DNA from 3 places in the Paenibacillus thiaminolyticus genome. Region 2 is predicted to be linked to each of the others. Evidence: riboswitches for the same ligand, from Rfam matches in the RefSeq annotation. Region 2 holds a riboswitch; each other region holds the start of a gene.

Region 1 (4,782 bases), 970 kb from region 2:
GCATCAGCTTGGCTAGGGCGACGCGCGCTTTTTCCCCGCCGCTCAGGGAAGCGACCTTCTTCGTCACATCATCTCCGCTGAACAGGAAGTTCCCCAATACGGTCCGTATCCGTACCTCCTCCAGATGAGGATAGGCGCTCCACACTTCTTCGAGCACCGTATGGTTCGGATTCAGCGTCGATTGTTCTTGATCATAGTAGCCGATCGAGACATTGGTACCCCAGCGGCAGCTTCCGTCGCGATGGGGATGCTTGCCGATCAGCACCTTCAGCAAGGTCGACTTGCCGATTCCATTCGGACCGATAAGGGCGACCATCTCGCCGCGCTTCAGATCGAATTCCGCATGGCGGAACAATGGATCGGCGCCGTCATAGCCCGCGGAGAGCTGCTGCACATGCAGCACATCCTTGCCGCTCTGCCTCGTCGTCTCGAAGCGGAAATGCGCCTTCTTCAGCTCGCCGGCCGGTTTGTCCAGCCGCTCCATCTTCTCCAATGTCTTGCGCCGGCTCTGCGCCCGCTTCGTCGTCGAAGCGCGCACGAGGTTGCGCTGGACGAAATCCTCCAGCCGGGCGATGTCGTCCTGCTGCTTCTCATACAGCTTCATCTGCTGCTCGTACTCGGCCGCTTTTAGTTCCATATACTTCGTATAATTGCCGGTGTAGCGCTTCGCCTGATGGCGTTCGATCTCGATAATGGTGGTGACCATCGCATCGAGGAAATAACGGTCGTGAGACACGACCAGCACCGCTCCCGGATAGGAACGGAGATAATTCTCGAGCCAGGTCAGCGTATGGATGTCCAGATGGTTCGTCGGCTCGTCCAGCAGCAGCAGATCGGGCTGCTGCAGCAGAATGCGGGCCAAGGCCAGCCGGGTCTTCTGGCCGCCGCTTAGCGTATGGATGGGCGTGCCCGGATCCATCTGGCTGAAGCCCATCCCGTGAAGAATGCTCCGCACCCGCGTCTCCATCTCGTACCCGCCCTGCATGCGGAACCATTCCGAGCGCTCGGCGTATCTGCGCATCACCGCTTCATGGCGGGCGGAGTCGGCGGCGGTCTCCGGGTCCGCAATCTCATGTTCGAGCTGCCGCAGCTCTTGTTCCGCTTCCACTAATGGGGCGAATACGAGCATCATCTCGTCCCAGATGGAGCGGTTCGATTGCAGTCCGCTGTTCTGGGCCAGGTAACCGATCCGCGTTTCTTTGGCTTTATAAATGGTCCCGTTGTCCGGGGACATCTCTCCGGCGATGAGCTGCAGGAGCGTCGATTTGCCGGCCCCGTTGACGCCGACCAGCCCAATCCGCTCGCGCTCCAGAATCTGCAGCGTAATATTCGACAATACGGGAGTTATCCCGTAACTCTTGCTCATGCCGTTCACTTGAAGCAGCATAGGGGTATCTCCTCCGTTGATAACAAGCTATTTTCGCATAAGGATCCAAAAATAACAGAAGCATCTGTTTCGGCCTGACACATTTTCTATTCTCGCCGATCGCGGGAAATTTGTCTAATCAATCCGGCCGTGAACCGATAGATATCGTCGCTAGTGCTATATCGATTCACTTATGATCGGGCAAGCGGCTCCGGATCCGGATAGCAGCAACGGGAGGAGATAGTATTATGCACCGAGAGCCCCATCCCGGCAGAGGATAGGGCTCTCGATAGGCAGCGATAGCGATATTCGTTATCACTAAAACACGCAGGATTGGATCCGTTCGAATCACAAGTTCAGCATCATTTTAGCCAAAGTAAAGTAGATGATGAGTCCGGTACCGTCCACCAAGGTGGTAATAAACGGGCCGGAGACAACGGCCGGATCGACTTTGAGCTTGTGCAGCACCAGAGGCAGCACAGCGGCGATGAGGGAGGCCCAAATCACGATAAAAATAGCCGTGACAGCGACGACGCTTCCGATATCAAAGCCAACGCCCAGTATCTGTGCACGAATAAAGGTTGCGACTCCCATACAAAGTCCCAGAATCAATCCGGTGGACACCTCTTTACGGATGACTCTGAAGATATGCTTCGGCTTCACTTCCCCGAGAGCCAAGGCGCGAACGAGCGTCGTTACGGTCTGTGTTCCCGTATTTCCGCCCGTGCCGACTAACAAGGGGATAAAGAATGCGAGCGCAATTACTTCCGAGAGCGTGTCTTCAAAATGACGCAGCACATTCCCCGTATAGGCTTCGGCTACAAATAAGATAAGCAGCCATCCGATTCGCTTGCGGAATAATTTCCAAAAGGAATTTTTAAAATACGGCTCTTCTAAAGGCTGGCTTCCACCTATTTTCTGAAAATCTTCCGTTGCTTCCTCATGGATAACGTCAATTAAGTCATCGACCGTAATAATCCCGATCATTCGCTGTTCATCGGTAATTACGGGAAGAGCCACCAGATCATAGTTGGATAAAATCGTCGCCACTTCCTGCTGGTTCATGCGCGCAGACACCGACACGAAATCTTTGAGCATGATGTCCTCTAGTCTGGAGTCAGCCTGGGCGAGGATAGCTTGCTTCAGGGAGACGATCCCTACCAGCTTGCCGTTATTATCTAGCACATAAAAGTAAGAGACCAATTCCGCATCTTGCCCGACTTTACGGACGTGCTGCAGCGTATGCTCCACCGTCCAATAATTCCGCACCGCAATATAATCAACGGTAGCCAGACTTCCCGCCGACTCTGGAGGGTATTGCATCAGAGCGCTGATTTTCTCCCGGTAATCGGCAGGCAGAAGCCCTAATAAAGTTCCGGCTTGGTGGGGATGTATGGCCAGCAGCAGATCGGCCACTTTATCGCTGGACATTTCATTAAGCATGGAAGCTGCTGTCTCCTTGGTCCCGCGGTCCAAAATTCGGTACTGCAATTCGGGATCGACATACTCCAAAATCTCTGCCCCGAGGGGAATAGGTAGTACGGCAATAAATCGAATTTGGTCGTTTTCCTGAAGCTCGATTAACATCTCGGCTAAATCATAAGGTTGGTACCGGGCCAGAAAATCGGTAAGGGCGTCCTGATTTTGTTCGGACAATCTGTCCTTCAATTCTTGAATCATCCATTTTTGTTCCATCATAATTTCCTCCTATCCGCAAACATCCTTCCACACATTGTTCCTTATTATCCATTCCTAACAGACACAAAAAAGCTCTCCCTGCACATAGGAAGAGCTTGTAGTTCCTGTTCTCCTTACACTCACTGCTTACATCTATGCATACTTAAATACACCTGCCCTGATACCAGGCAGCATGCGAATCACAGTATGAATCACAGGTAAGGGTAAGGAGAACCTCGTTCTCACTCTTCACAAGACTATGAACTTGCTTAGATGATGGACTACTGGAACTACTATCCATTGGGTGTTCTCCCCCCTTTTTCGAATAAAATAAAAACCCTCCAGGAGTCCTAGAGGGTTGAATGAATGCACGCAAATATAACATTCCCGCGCCCCCTAGTTGAGTTTTAGCACTATGCAACGTAAAGAGAAGCCTTCTTCTCTTAGCCACCTTAAGAAAAGCCTTAATCCGGCAATTCCTGTTCTACCCATGGGCATCTTTCGATATTTCTGGGCAGTGGCCTATGTTTGCATAGGAGCCTCACCTAACAAGGTCTTTACGACATGTTAAACCTTAACCCGGCTTTTTGATTTTGTCAACCTCCCGGGAACAACTTTAACCTTTTCATAACCTTTTTTGGCTGATGAGTCAATACACTTGATAGTGTTACAGGAACAGCGGGGGCATAGATGCCCATCCTTTTAACGTTTTCATTTTGCAGGATGCACGAGGTGATTTTTTTTGAAGCAAACGATAAAAGGCCGTCCGGATTTTTTGCTGCTTTTTGTGACATTGCTGCTGGTCATGTTCGGATTGGCGATGATATACAGCGCCAGCTCGGTCGTCGTCAGCCTGAAGTATGAGAAGCCGTCCTATTATATGTCGAAGCAAATGTTGTTCGCTCTCATCGGCCTTGTCGCTATGTTTGTATTCATGAACATTCCCTTTCGCAAATGGAGCAAGGCCGCACCCTTCTTGCTTCTGTTCTCGATTGTGCTGCTTGTGCTCGTTCCTTATTTCGGCATCAAGGTGAATGGGGCGACAAGATGGTTCAGTGTCGGCGGCATGCGGTTCCAACCTACGGAATTCGCCAAGCTGGCCCTGATCATCTATTTGTCACATCTAATCAGCAAAAAAGGAGAGCGGATTCGCGTTTTCGCTAGGGGATTGCTGCCCATTTTGATTGTGATTGGGGTCATGCTGCTTCTAATTATGCTGCAGCCGGATTTTGGCTCGGTGATGATCATTACCATTATATCCATGACCATTATTATTATCGGCGGGGCGAATATGCGTCATATTGTGATGCTGAGCGGGGGATTTGGAGTGCTGTTGGTCTTTCTTGCCTTCAGCCGCAGCTATCGCTACCAGCGGATTATTTCGTTTTTGAATCCGTTCGATGATCCGGAAGGGTCAGGCTACCAATTGATTCAATCTTTAATCGCGCTGGCTCACGGTGGGGTGACCGGAACGGGATACGGCCAGAGTGTGCAGAAGCTGTTCTATTTGCCGGAAGCGCACACCGATTTTATTTTTGCCATCATCGGAGAAGAATTCGGTTTTGTCGGCGGGTTATTGCTTTTGTTTTGCTTTTTTCTCTTCTTTTGGCGCGGCCTGATGGCAGCTCTTCGCAGTGATGAGCCCTTCGGAATTATGCTCGGAACGGGCATTATTACCATGATATTCGCCCAATTCGCGTTCAACCTGGGGGCGGTAACCGGGGCGATGCCGATTAAGG
Region 2 (4,782 bases):
ATCAGAACTGTAAATCTTATGGCCCCACTCTGGTAAAAGTAATATATGCTGCAGCACCTGGAACCGCCGTTAAATTAAAGCTATTGGTACCATCGTTTTTAATTACCACTGTATCCCCTACTGCTAAAGGCAGCATAGAACTATTAGTCATCCAAGCATCAAGACTGGAAGTAGTTCCACTTTTAAGGGTCGTATCACTACGACCGAATCCACCTGAAAATATAATGGTGTTAACTGGTAACTGCGCAGCTGATGCAACGGTATAGTGTATCCCGTAAATGATTAAATAGGTGCCAGCAACCGTGATAGTAAATGTGTCAGATCCTGATGGATGAATAATTCCAACAGGTGGCACAGGGTTTTGATTAAACGGTATATTCCCACCAACTGGTATAGTTAATGTACCAGTAATTGATGTGTTAAGGGAAAAAGATCCAAAAGCAGCAAGTGTACTAATTGATGGACCGGTTGCTCCGGTAGTTCCTGTTACCCCTGTCACACCAGTAGGTCCAGTAGCGCCTGTTACCCCTGTCACACCAGTAGGTCCAGTAGCGCCTGTTGCTCCTGTCGCACCAGTTGCCCCGGTTGCCCCGGTAGCTCCGGTTGCCCCAGTTGCTCCGGTTGCCGCAGTTGCTCCGGTAGCCCCGGTAGCCCCGGTAGCTCCAGTTGCTCCTGTCACACCAGTAGCGCCAGTTGCTCCTGGAGGTCCACCAGATGGCCCTGTAGCCCCGGTTGGGCCGGTTGGACCTACTAAAGAAGGGGCAGCCAAGATGTTTTCCAGTTTAGATTGAAGGAGCAGCTCTTTCTTAATTAATCCTTGCAGCGTAGTTTGAACACTTGAATTTACCTCCAGCAACTCACTGATGGTCGCCGGAACCGAAAGTCCTGGCAGCGTACCGATAGCGTATTGGATTTTTTCTGCTTCGGCATTAATAATGTGTCCTAGCCCTAACTCTTCAATCGCTATAGAAGATAACAAGAGGTTCAAGGCGTCATCTCTAGTAATCGTGATGTTAGGGGTTATATTAGGAATATTCGCTTGCGACATTGTCTTCCTCCCACTATGAATTATTGTTTTCTCGCGTGTTCTCACTCATTCTTAGATTTTCAACCATCGAACATCCCGAGAGAAGGAGAAGTCATGTATCTATGTCATAATTTTCTGGAGGAGCCGGTGACGGGAAAAGAGGTTGGGATACCATTCCCTCGACAGCTTACCCTCCCATGTCGCACTGGGTCGTTGCGCTTATGGAATAAACTCTACGGCTGCTCCGTGCTTCAAGTGTCGTTGGTTTATTTCATGTTCTGGTAGGGACGCGAAATCGCTTTGATTCAAGCAGCTTATTCAAACCTCGAAATCATTCATTACAGGAATGGCTCCTTTTGGTCGTATAATGCAGGATATGATTTTTTTTCATTAAAGGTGTGGACTTTTAACCATCGTTCGTGTTATACACGATTTTCAGAAGCAATTGGAAAATAGCTGCCCGATTGCATAATATTAATATTTATAGCAATGGATCGTCTATATAATCGATGAGGATTCGTCGCCAGCAGGGATGATAATAGACACTTCGCAATTTGACACGGGCAGAATCCTGGGCTCCGATTGGTATTTGTTCTTTAGCCGAATGACTTGGCGTTCTGATAAACTAAGCGCTGCCGCTCCCTCCCTATTGGTCATCCGCCCATCTATATTTTCTCCACAACGAGCACCTTCTTCATTTCTGCTTTTGTCAATGTCATTATCTCCTGTCCCATAGTGACATTATCTCAGAACAGTTATAGGGTGACATTGTCACAGAAGAACAACACCGTGACAGCGTCCCATTGACAGCATCAACCGTATCGGGGTATACTTCGTGGGTACCATATATTCCTCGTTAGGTGAGGCTCCTATGCAAACATAGGCCACTGCCCAGAAATATCGAAAGATGCCCATGGGTAGAACAGGGATTGCCGGATTAAGGCTTTTCATAAGGTGGCTAAGGAAACGAATCTCGTTTGCTTTACGTTGTATAGTGCCAAAACTCGACCAGGGGGAGCAGGCCTCTTTGTGCGCGTTCTAACCCTCTGGCATGTTCAGAGGGTTTTTATTTTGTATGGAAAGGGGAGAGCAGATATGGATGGCAGTCCGAGTCGGAGCAATGGCGTTTTTATTTCGTGTGTGTCCTGCAAAGAGAAAGTGTGTTGTTCGGTGTGCTCTCCGATCTTCGCCTAGCCTTCACCCCTGATCCCTGCGGATGGATTCGCGATGCGCAGACAGGGTGCCGCGGCAGGTTGATTTGATCTGCTTTCAGTCATCGGATAACGGCTGGCTCTCTCTTTGCGGGAGAGCTTTTTGGTGTTCCAACATGAGCTTGTATCCGAGAGGTGATCGCAATGATAGTGATGATGATGAAGCTGGCACTGGCCCTGTTGTTCGGGCTGTTGATCGGACTTGACCGGCAAATGAAGCAGAAGCAGCTGGGGATGCGGCCCAGCATGGTGATTTGCATTGCCAGTTGTCTGCTGACGATTGTGTCGATCGAAGCCTTCGGCAAATTCGGGGGCGCAGATCATCCGAATATGGATCCAATGCGGCTGGCCGCCCAGATTGTTAGCGGCGTCGGCTTTATTGGGGCCGGTGTTATTTTGCGCAGAAGCAATGAGGTGATCTCCGGGCTCACTTCCGCGGCGCTTATCTGGTCGGCATCTGCCCTTGGGGTCGCTATCGGGGCCGGGTTTTATGCCGAGGCGATCTGCGGCGTCCTGCTGCTGATTGCTGCCGTCAATCTGGTTCCCATTCTTTTGAAGTCGCTTGGGTCAGCGAGATTGAACCGCTGTGATGTGTCGCTGAAGGTCGTGGTGGAATCGAATCCTCGCATGACCGAGCTCATCCGGCGGATTCAGAAGAATCATATGCCTGCCCCGGAGGAGATGGCATCCACAGATAAGGCCGAATTCAAGATCCGGCACTTTAAGCTCAAAGATCTCGACAGTGGACGGCAGCGGATGGATCTGGTGCTGTCTGTGCCGGAGCATCATTATTTGACCGAGATCTATTATTACATCAAAAAAATTGATCATGTGCTCAGTGTAGAAGTGGAGCAGTTATAAACGGGAAGGGGAAAGGAGCGAATGTGATGATCCGTCTGAATGAATACCGGTATAAAGAGGAGTACACTTACCATTTGCTTCAAGCGCTGAAGTATGGGGAGGCCGAAGCTTTCCGCAAAGATTTCCAGGAGCTTCATCCGTCCGATCGGGCCCGTTTTTTCCTGGAGCTGAGCGAGAGCGGACGCTGCCGGGTATACTCGGTTCTGTCTCCGGGCGAGTTCGGGGAGATGTATGCTGAACTCTCGGGAATGCAGAAACGGTGCATGCACGAGTTGAACCGTCCCCAAGCCGTTCATATGCTGAATAAGTCTGGATGAGATGAACACAGGTTGATAAAAGGAGCAGGAGGCTTCATGGACAAGCTATCGATCGGCCGCATGGCGGAGCTGAACCATACCTCGGTGCAGACGCTCCGCTATTATTACAAGCTGGGACTGTTGAAGCCGGAGTTCGTCGATGAGACTACCGGTTACCGCTATTATTCGATCAAGCAGTGCGCCAGACTTGATTTAATCAATTATATGAAGTATCTGGGCATGTCGCTGGACAATATTATGGCCTGGTTCGACAGCGAGGATATCGCCTCGATTCCTGCGATGCTGCGGGAGCAGGCCGCGCTTGTTGATCGCAAGCGCAAGGAACTGGAGCAGATGGATAAGGCGATCCAGGTCAGCATCAAAAATTACGACACGTATATGAACGCGCCGCAGGACGGACAGCTTGTGCTGCAGCGTATTCCCGCGTGCTATCCGATAGGCGAAGTCCCTAAAACTGCACGGTGTCTCAAGACACGTTGATTCGGTAGGCAAAATCCTGCAAAAATACAGCAACTCGATAGGGACGGCTTCACCAGAAAGGGAATCCTGTAAAACGGCAGCAATTTCACCCGTTTCTCTTCGACTTCGCTCAAAAGGGCCTAAAATGATGTAGCTGTGCAGCAATTCCCTGAAATGTGGACTCATTGAGCCGAAATTCCTGTAAAATAGCAGCAATTCCCTCCACACGTTAAAACCCAAGGAGATTATGATGTCTCCGGAAGGCGATAACGCTCTGAATGCCAAGTTTCGATTAGGTACTCACCCCTCCCAAAAAAACAGGGGTTTTCCAACAGCCTGATTTACTGCAGCAGTTTTTTCAGGAGCGGGAATATGCCGGGCGTCTGCTTGACCATGTGAAGGCAAAGGGCTGCGAAGTGGCCGGCGATTATATCTGCGAAGTCGTGGTGGAGCTGCCGGTATTCCATACCGATGAACGGAATATGTTCATGAAGCTGCAGGTTCCGATAACACAGGGTTGACTCTATAGTTACTATAGAGTTTATGATAAGGACAGAGGAGCTCCTGCAAGACGATGGCATAATAGATTGTGAAAAAAGTAACAATATCTTTGGGAGGTTGTCCGTCATGAAAGAGAAAATTAGAGTCATTCAGTACGGCTGCGGAAAAATGGGTTTATATTTTCTAAGATATCTGCATGAGAAGGGCGCGGAAATCGTCGGGGCCATCGATGTGAATCCGAATATCGTCGGCAAGGACGCAGGCGAGGTGGCAGGCCTGGGCCTCAAGCTGAATGTGCCTGTCCGTGCGGATGCCGAGCAAGTCTTCAAGGAATGTGATGCGCAAGTCTGCATTATCGCGACGACAAGCCTGCTGTCGGATACGTACGCAGCATTCGAGCTGGCGG
Region 3 (4,782 bases), 1.5 Mb from region 2:
GGTTGTCACCCGGATCATATAACTCGTCCGGTACATTTTCGGGCCATTGGCATCGCCATATGGCCGGGCAAGACGATAGAAGAGCGGAAAGGTCTCGATCTGCTGTATCCGCAAGGAACGGATCCCCCTTATACGTCGTTTTGCCGCTTAGTATGTGCCGGGACGGTAATTTTATGAAAAAATAGGGAATTACGCCTTAGCGGGAGATTTCATTCCCCGTTCTGCCTTCATAATGATGGGCGTGGGGAGTGCTTCCATTCACGGTCGTGACTCCTTCGAACATATGAATATGCCCGCCGCCAGGCAGGGGAATGGCCGGACCCGTCGTGCCTCTGATAATATGCGAATGTCCGGCATTGAATGTGGTCTTCGCATGATAGTCATGCGTATGCTGCACTCCGCTCGGGGCCGGTTCCGTCGTTCCGGCGTATTCATGCCGATGACCGACATTTACGGACGTGATGCCGGAAAATTCATGTACATGCACAGGTCTCCCATTCCAAGAAGTAATATATAGCTTATGGGAGTGCTCCTTCCCCTCCTCGCTATGATGCACAAATCCGGTAACCGGGATTTCCATGATTGCAATCTCCTTCCATCGATGATTACCTACATCGTATGATTGGGGGAGTTCAATGGTACCGCTCAAGTCAAGCCAATTTTGCGGCTTCGGGACAAGCTGCGCCCCGGTGCTGACGGGGGATGCGGCGGCTGGGATTCCCGCCAAGAGCCCTCCTTGCACAGAACAAACCCGATCGGGCATGTTCGCCTGATCGGGTTAGCATCGTTCCGGGCTAGCCGGCTGCCGGAATCGGCACGATTACAGCCATTCTCCGAATTTACGGATATACCAGCTTTTGACCATCTGGGTCAGCACGCAATAACAGAGCAAGGTCGCGACAAGCCATGGGAAATACGACAGCGGCAGCGGCACCAGGCCGATGGCAGCGCCCATTCCCGTAAATGGAAGCGCCACTCCGCATGCCATGATTAGACTCGTCAGCAGCAGGACGGGTCTGCTCGCCGTGCTTTGGACAAATGGGATTTTCTCGGTGCGGATCATATGCACGATAAGCGTCTGCGACAGCAAGCCCTCGATGAACCAACCGGAATGGAACAGCGCCTGCTGATCGACGGAATTGGCCGAGAAGACATACCACATCAAGGCATACGTCGTAATATCGAAGATCGAGCTGATCGGACCGATGAACACCATAAATCGGCTGATCGATTTTGCATTCCATTTCTGCGGCTTCCGCAAATACTCTTTGTCCATTTTATCCCACGGAATCGAGAGCTGGGAGATATCATAGAACAGATTTTGCAGCAGCAAATGGATCGGCAGCATCGGCAGGAAGGGAAGGAAGGCGCTGGCTGCCAGGACGCTGAACATATTGCCGAAGTTGGAGCTCGCGGTCATTTTAATATATTTGATCATGTTGCCGAACGTCTTCCGTCCTTCGATGACGCCTTGCTCCAGCACCATTAAGCTTTTTTCCAGCAAGATCATATCCGCCGATTCCTTAGCGATATCGACCGCGGTATCGACAGAAATGCCTACGTCCGCTTCCTTCAGCGACACGGCGTCATTGATGCCGTCGCCCATGAACCCGACCGTATGGCCTCTGCTTTTGAGGACACGAACGATTCTCGCTTTTTGCAGCGGATTGATCTTGGCGAACACGGTAGTTAGCTCCGCGATCTCGGCCAGCTGCTCATCCGTCAGCGCATCCACGGCCTCACCAAGCAGAACCGCCTCGGTCCGGATCCCGACATCCTGGCATACTTTGCAGGCGACGGCCGCATTGTCTCCCGTGATAACTTTCACATTGACTCCGTTGTCTGCCAGTGCCCGGATAGCCTCCTTGGCGGAAGGCTTCGGCGGATCCAGGAAGGTGAGACAGCCAACCAGCACAAGGTTCTGCTCATCCTGGATTCCGTAGGGCTCCTCCCGGGATGGGACTCGCTTCATCGCTACGGCGAGTACGCGCAAGCCGTCTTCGTTCAGTTCCTGAGCGAGCCGCTGCGCTTTGTCCGCCCGCTCCGGCGTAAGCGGAACGACTTGGCCCTCCTCATAGACATGGGCGCAGATGTCGAGTATTTCTTCCATCGCTCCCTTGCACACGAGCAGATGCTCTTCCTGCGAGGCGCGGAGGACGACAGACATGCGGCGACGGTTGAAATCGAATGGAATCTCATCGAGCTTCTTATATTCATTTATCAAATGGGAATACTCGGTATGCTTCAATATGGCGGCATCCAGCAGATTAGACAGGCCGGTCTGATGGTAGCTGTTCAAGTAAGCATATTCCAGCACGCGTCTGTCCGGATTGCCGTTCGTGTCAAGATGCTGTTCCAGTACAATATGGTCTTCCGTCAACGTTCCCGTCTTGTCCGTACACAGAATATCCATCGCGCCAAGATTCTGGATCGCGTGGAGACGCTTCACGACGACTTTGTTGCGGGCCATTGTTGCCGCTCCTTTGGCCAGATTCCCGGCCACGACGACGGGCAGCATTTCGGGCGTCAGTCCGACGGCCACCGACAGGCCGAACAAGAGAGCGTCCCACCAGTCTCCCTTCGTGAATCCGTTGACGAAAAAGATAACCGGAACCATAATCAGCATGAAGCGGATTAGGAGATAGGTGATGCTCTTCACGCCGAGATCGAAGCTGGTGAGCGGAGCTTTGCCCGTCAGCTGGCTGGCCATTGAACCGAAGTACGTATCCGGACCCGTCGCAATTACGACGGCCGTCGCCGAGCCGCTGACGATATTCGTTCCCATGTAGCACATATTCGTTAACTCCAGCGCGTTGGCGGGATTGCTTCGGCGCGTATTCCCCGGCCGGGACATGCCGCTCGGCAGCGTATCGATTTTTTCGACCGGCATCGCTTCGCCCGTCAGGGCGGATTCCGCGGCATAGACATCCTTAGCGGCGAGTAGCCGGACATCCGCCGGGACCATGTCCCCGGCGGACAAGTGAATAATATCCCCGGGCACGAGCAGCTTGTTGTCGATGTCCTGGCGGCGGCCTTCCCGGCTAACCGTGGTCGTCGTGCTGACCAGGGCCCGCAGCTTCTCCGCCGTGCGCGCAGAACGGAATTCCTGGGTGAACGTGATGATGACGCTGACGGTGACCATAGTCGAAATAATAACTACGGCTTCGATATCCGAATCGGCTATATAAGAGAAGGCCGCAAGGAACAGCAGGATCAATATAAATGGATTGGCAAAGCAACTCAACAGTTGAATATACCATGCCGGCGGCTTTTCATGAGCCACTTCGTTTTTGCCGCAGTCCTCCATCCGGGCGTTAGCCTCGGCATCGCTCAGGCCCTCGGGGCGGGTGTTCCATTCCTCCATCACATCTTCTTCCAGCAATACGGAGGCCTGGATGAGGCGCTCTGCGATGCGTTTCGTCAGTTTATCTTTATTTTTCAAATTTTTCAATTTCCGTGCCATTGTCAATTCCTCCTCTCGCAGGTCATCTTAGAATCCCTACGGTATCGATTCGTTCGAACACAAACATAAAAAAGCTCCCCCTGTATTCCAGAGGGAGCCTGAACCGTCTACCGATGCGTTCAAGTCACATACGCATACTTAAATAAACCCGCCGCCATCGATTTTTTGCGGGGGAATGAAATAAGTCGGGTATCGCTTGAAGAGCAACAAGCAGACGGCTCTTCCTCAGTACAGGATGTTGTCGCCTATGCGGCTGTTGACTGCTAGGTCCGCTGTCCATGGACGCATTCCCCCTTTTCACAATAGAAATGAAAAAACCCTCCAGCAGAGCTAGAGGGTTGAAATACGCGCAGAAATAGAGACTACAACGTCATTTGCTCCCCCTAGTCTAGTTTTAGCACTATACAACGTAAAGAACGTCCGCTCTTAGCCACCTTAAGAAAAGCCTTAATCCGGCAGTTCCTGTTCTACCCATTGGTATCTTTCGATATTTCCGGGCAGTGGCCTATGTTTGTATAGGAGCCTCACCTAACGAGGATTTGATGAAAATTACTTTGTTATCATATGTCTTGTTTGAGTCGTTTGTCAATGGCAAGTCATCAAATGGAATAAATTATGATTTTCTTTTCGCTCTTCTCCGTTTTCTTGCGCTGGAGCAAAATACATCCTTCTCTTTTACGGGAAACACATGCTTGAAAACCGGCACACAGAAATGTTGATTAATGATCTCGATCGGGTGAACGACTTCGACCTTCTGCGGATGATACGTTTTGTTGAAGATATATTGAGGCGGATCGAATACCGCTTTGCTCGGGCAGAACTCTTCGCCTTTGCATCCATGAGACATGAGTCTCAGCTCCTCTCTCCCAATAGTGTCGAACCTAGTGCATTATATGCATGGCGTTTTGGCCTTGATTGGACATTCTTCCCGCAGACAGCCACCTAGAAATTGATAAACGCGGAATTGGAGGGACATTTGCAAGCAAGGGGTTGAAATTCGAGAAAAGATAGTTGATACTACAGCGAGAGGGCAGGAAGACAGGAAGATTATCATCAAGCTTCCTGCTCTACGAAGAGCGAAGCGGGGTAGACATTGTTGAAAGTCATCAAATCAGTGCTGGTCTTTCTATTGAGCTTGCTGCTGCTAGCGGGCTGCGGTCTGGACAGCAAGCCATCCGCGATTCCGGATTCGGGCAAGCAGGAGCTGACCGGCTTCGAAGAGGTTGCGAACTATATTAAGTCACACCAGCAATTGCCGGATAATTTCATCACGAAGGAGGAAGCCAAGAGGCTGGGCTGGGATGCCCGCCAAGGCAATC

Evidence for each region. Region 2 has a riboswitch for magnesium ahead of FLT43_RS07930 (MgtC/SapB family protein). Riboswitches for the same ligand answer to the same signal wherever they lie in the genome.
Region 1: it holds a riboswitch for magnesium, as region 2 does, so the genes downstream of both, mgtE (magnesium transporter) here and FLT43_RS07930 (MgtC/SapB family protein) in region 2, are expected to answer to the same signal.
Region 3: it holds a riboswitch for magnesium, as region 2 does, so the genes downstream of both, mgtA (magnesium-translocating P-type ATPase) here and FLT43_RS07930 (MgtC/SapB family protein) in region 2, are expected to answer to the same signal.

What each region holds. Positions count from the first base shown of each region.
Region 1 covers NZ_CP041405.1:2,723,770-2,728,551, reverse strand. Annotated here, with positions in the region: gene FLT43_RS12280 (ABC-F family ATP-binding cassette domain-containing protein) at 1-1,387, opposite strand, end outside; gene mgtE (magnesium transporter) at 1,715-3,061, opposite strand; M-box (ykoK) riboswitch at 3,429-3,603, opposite strand; gene ftsW (putative lipid II flippase FtsW) at 3,786-4,782, shown strand, end outside.
Region 2 covers NZ_CP041405.1:1,750,748-1,755,529, reverse strand. Annotated here, with positions in the region: gene FLT43_RS07940 (alpha-helical endospore appendage domain-containing protein) at 17-1,048, opposite strand; partial or broken gene FLT43_RS30800 (ISNCY family transposase) at 1,604-1,740, opposite strand; M-box (ykoK) riboswitch at 1,873-2,049, shown strand; gene FLT43_RS07930 (MgtC/SapB family protein) at 2,383-3,099, shown strand; gene FLT43_RS07925 (hypothetical protein) at 3,126-3,416, shown strand; gene FLT43_RS07920 (MerR family transcriptional regulator) at 3,453-3,896, shown strand; gene FLT43_RS30485 (hypothetical protein) at 4,271-4,396, shown strand; gene FLT43_RS07910 (NAD(P)H-dependent amine dehydrogenase family protein) at 4,503-4,782, shown strand, end outside.
Region 3 covers NZ_CP041405.1:288,032-292,813, forward strand. Annotated here, with positions in the region: gene FLT43_RS01175 (mandelate racemase/muconate lactonizing enzyme family protein) at 1-114, opposite strand, end outside; gene FLT43_RS01180 (YmaF family protein) at 197-580, opposite strand; gene mgtA (magnesium-translocating P-type ATPase) at 821-3,463, opposite strand; M-box (ykoK) riboswitch at 3,837-4,006, opposite strand; gene FLT43_RS01190 (hypothetical protein) at 4,077-4,310, opposite strand; gene FLT43_RS01195 (ribonuclease domain-containing protein) at 4,560-4,782, shown strand, end outside.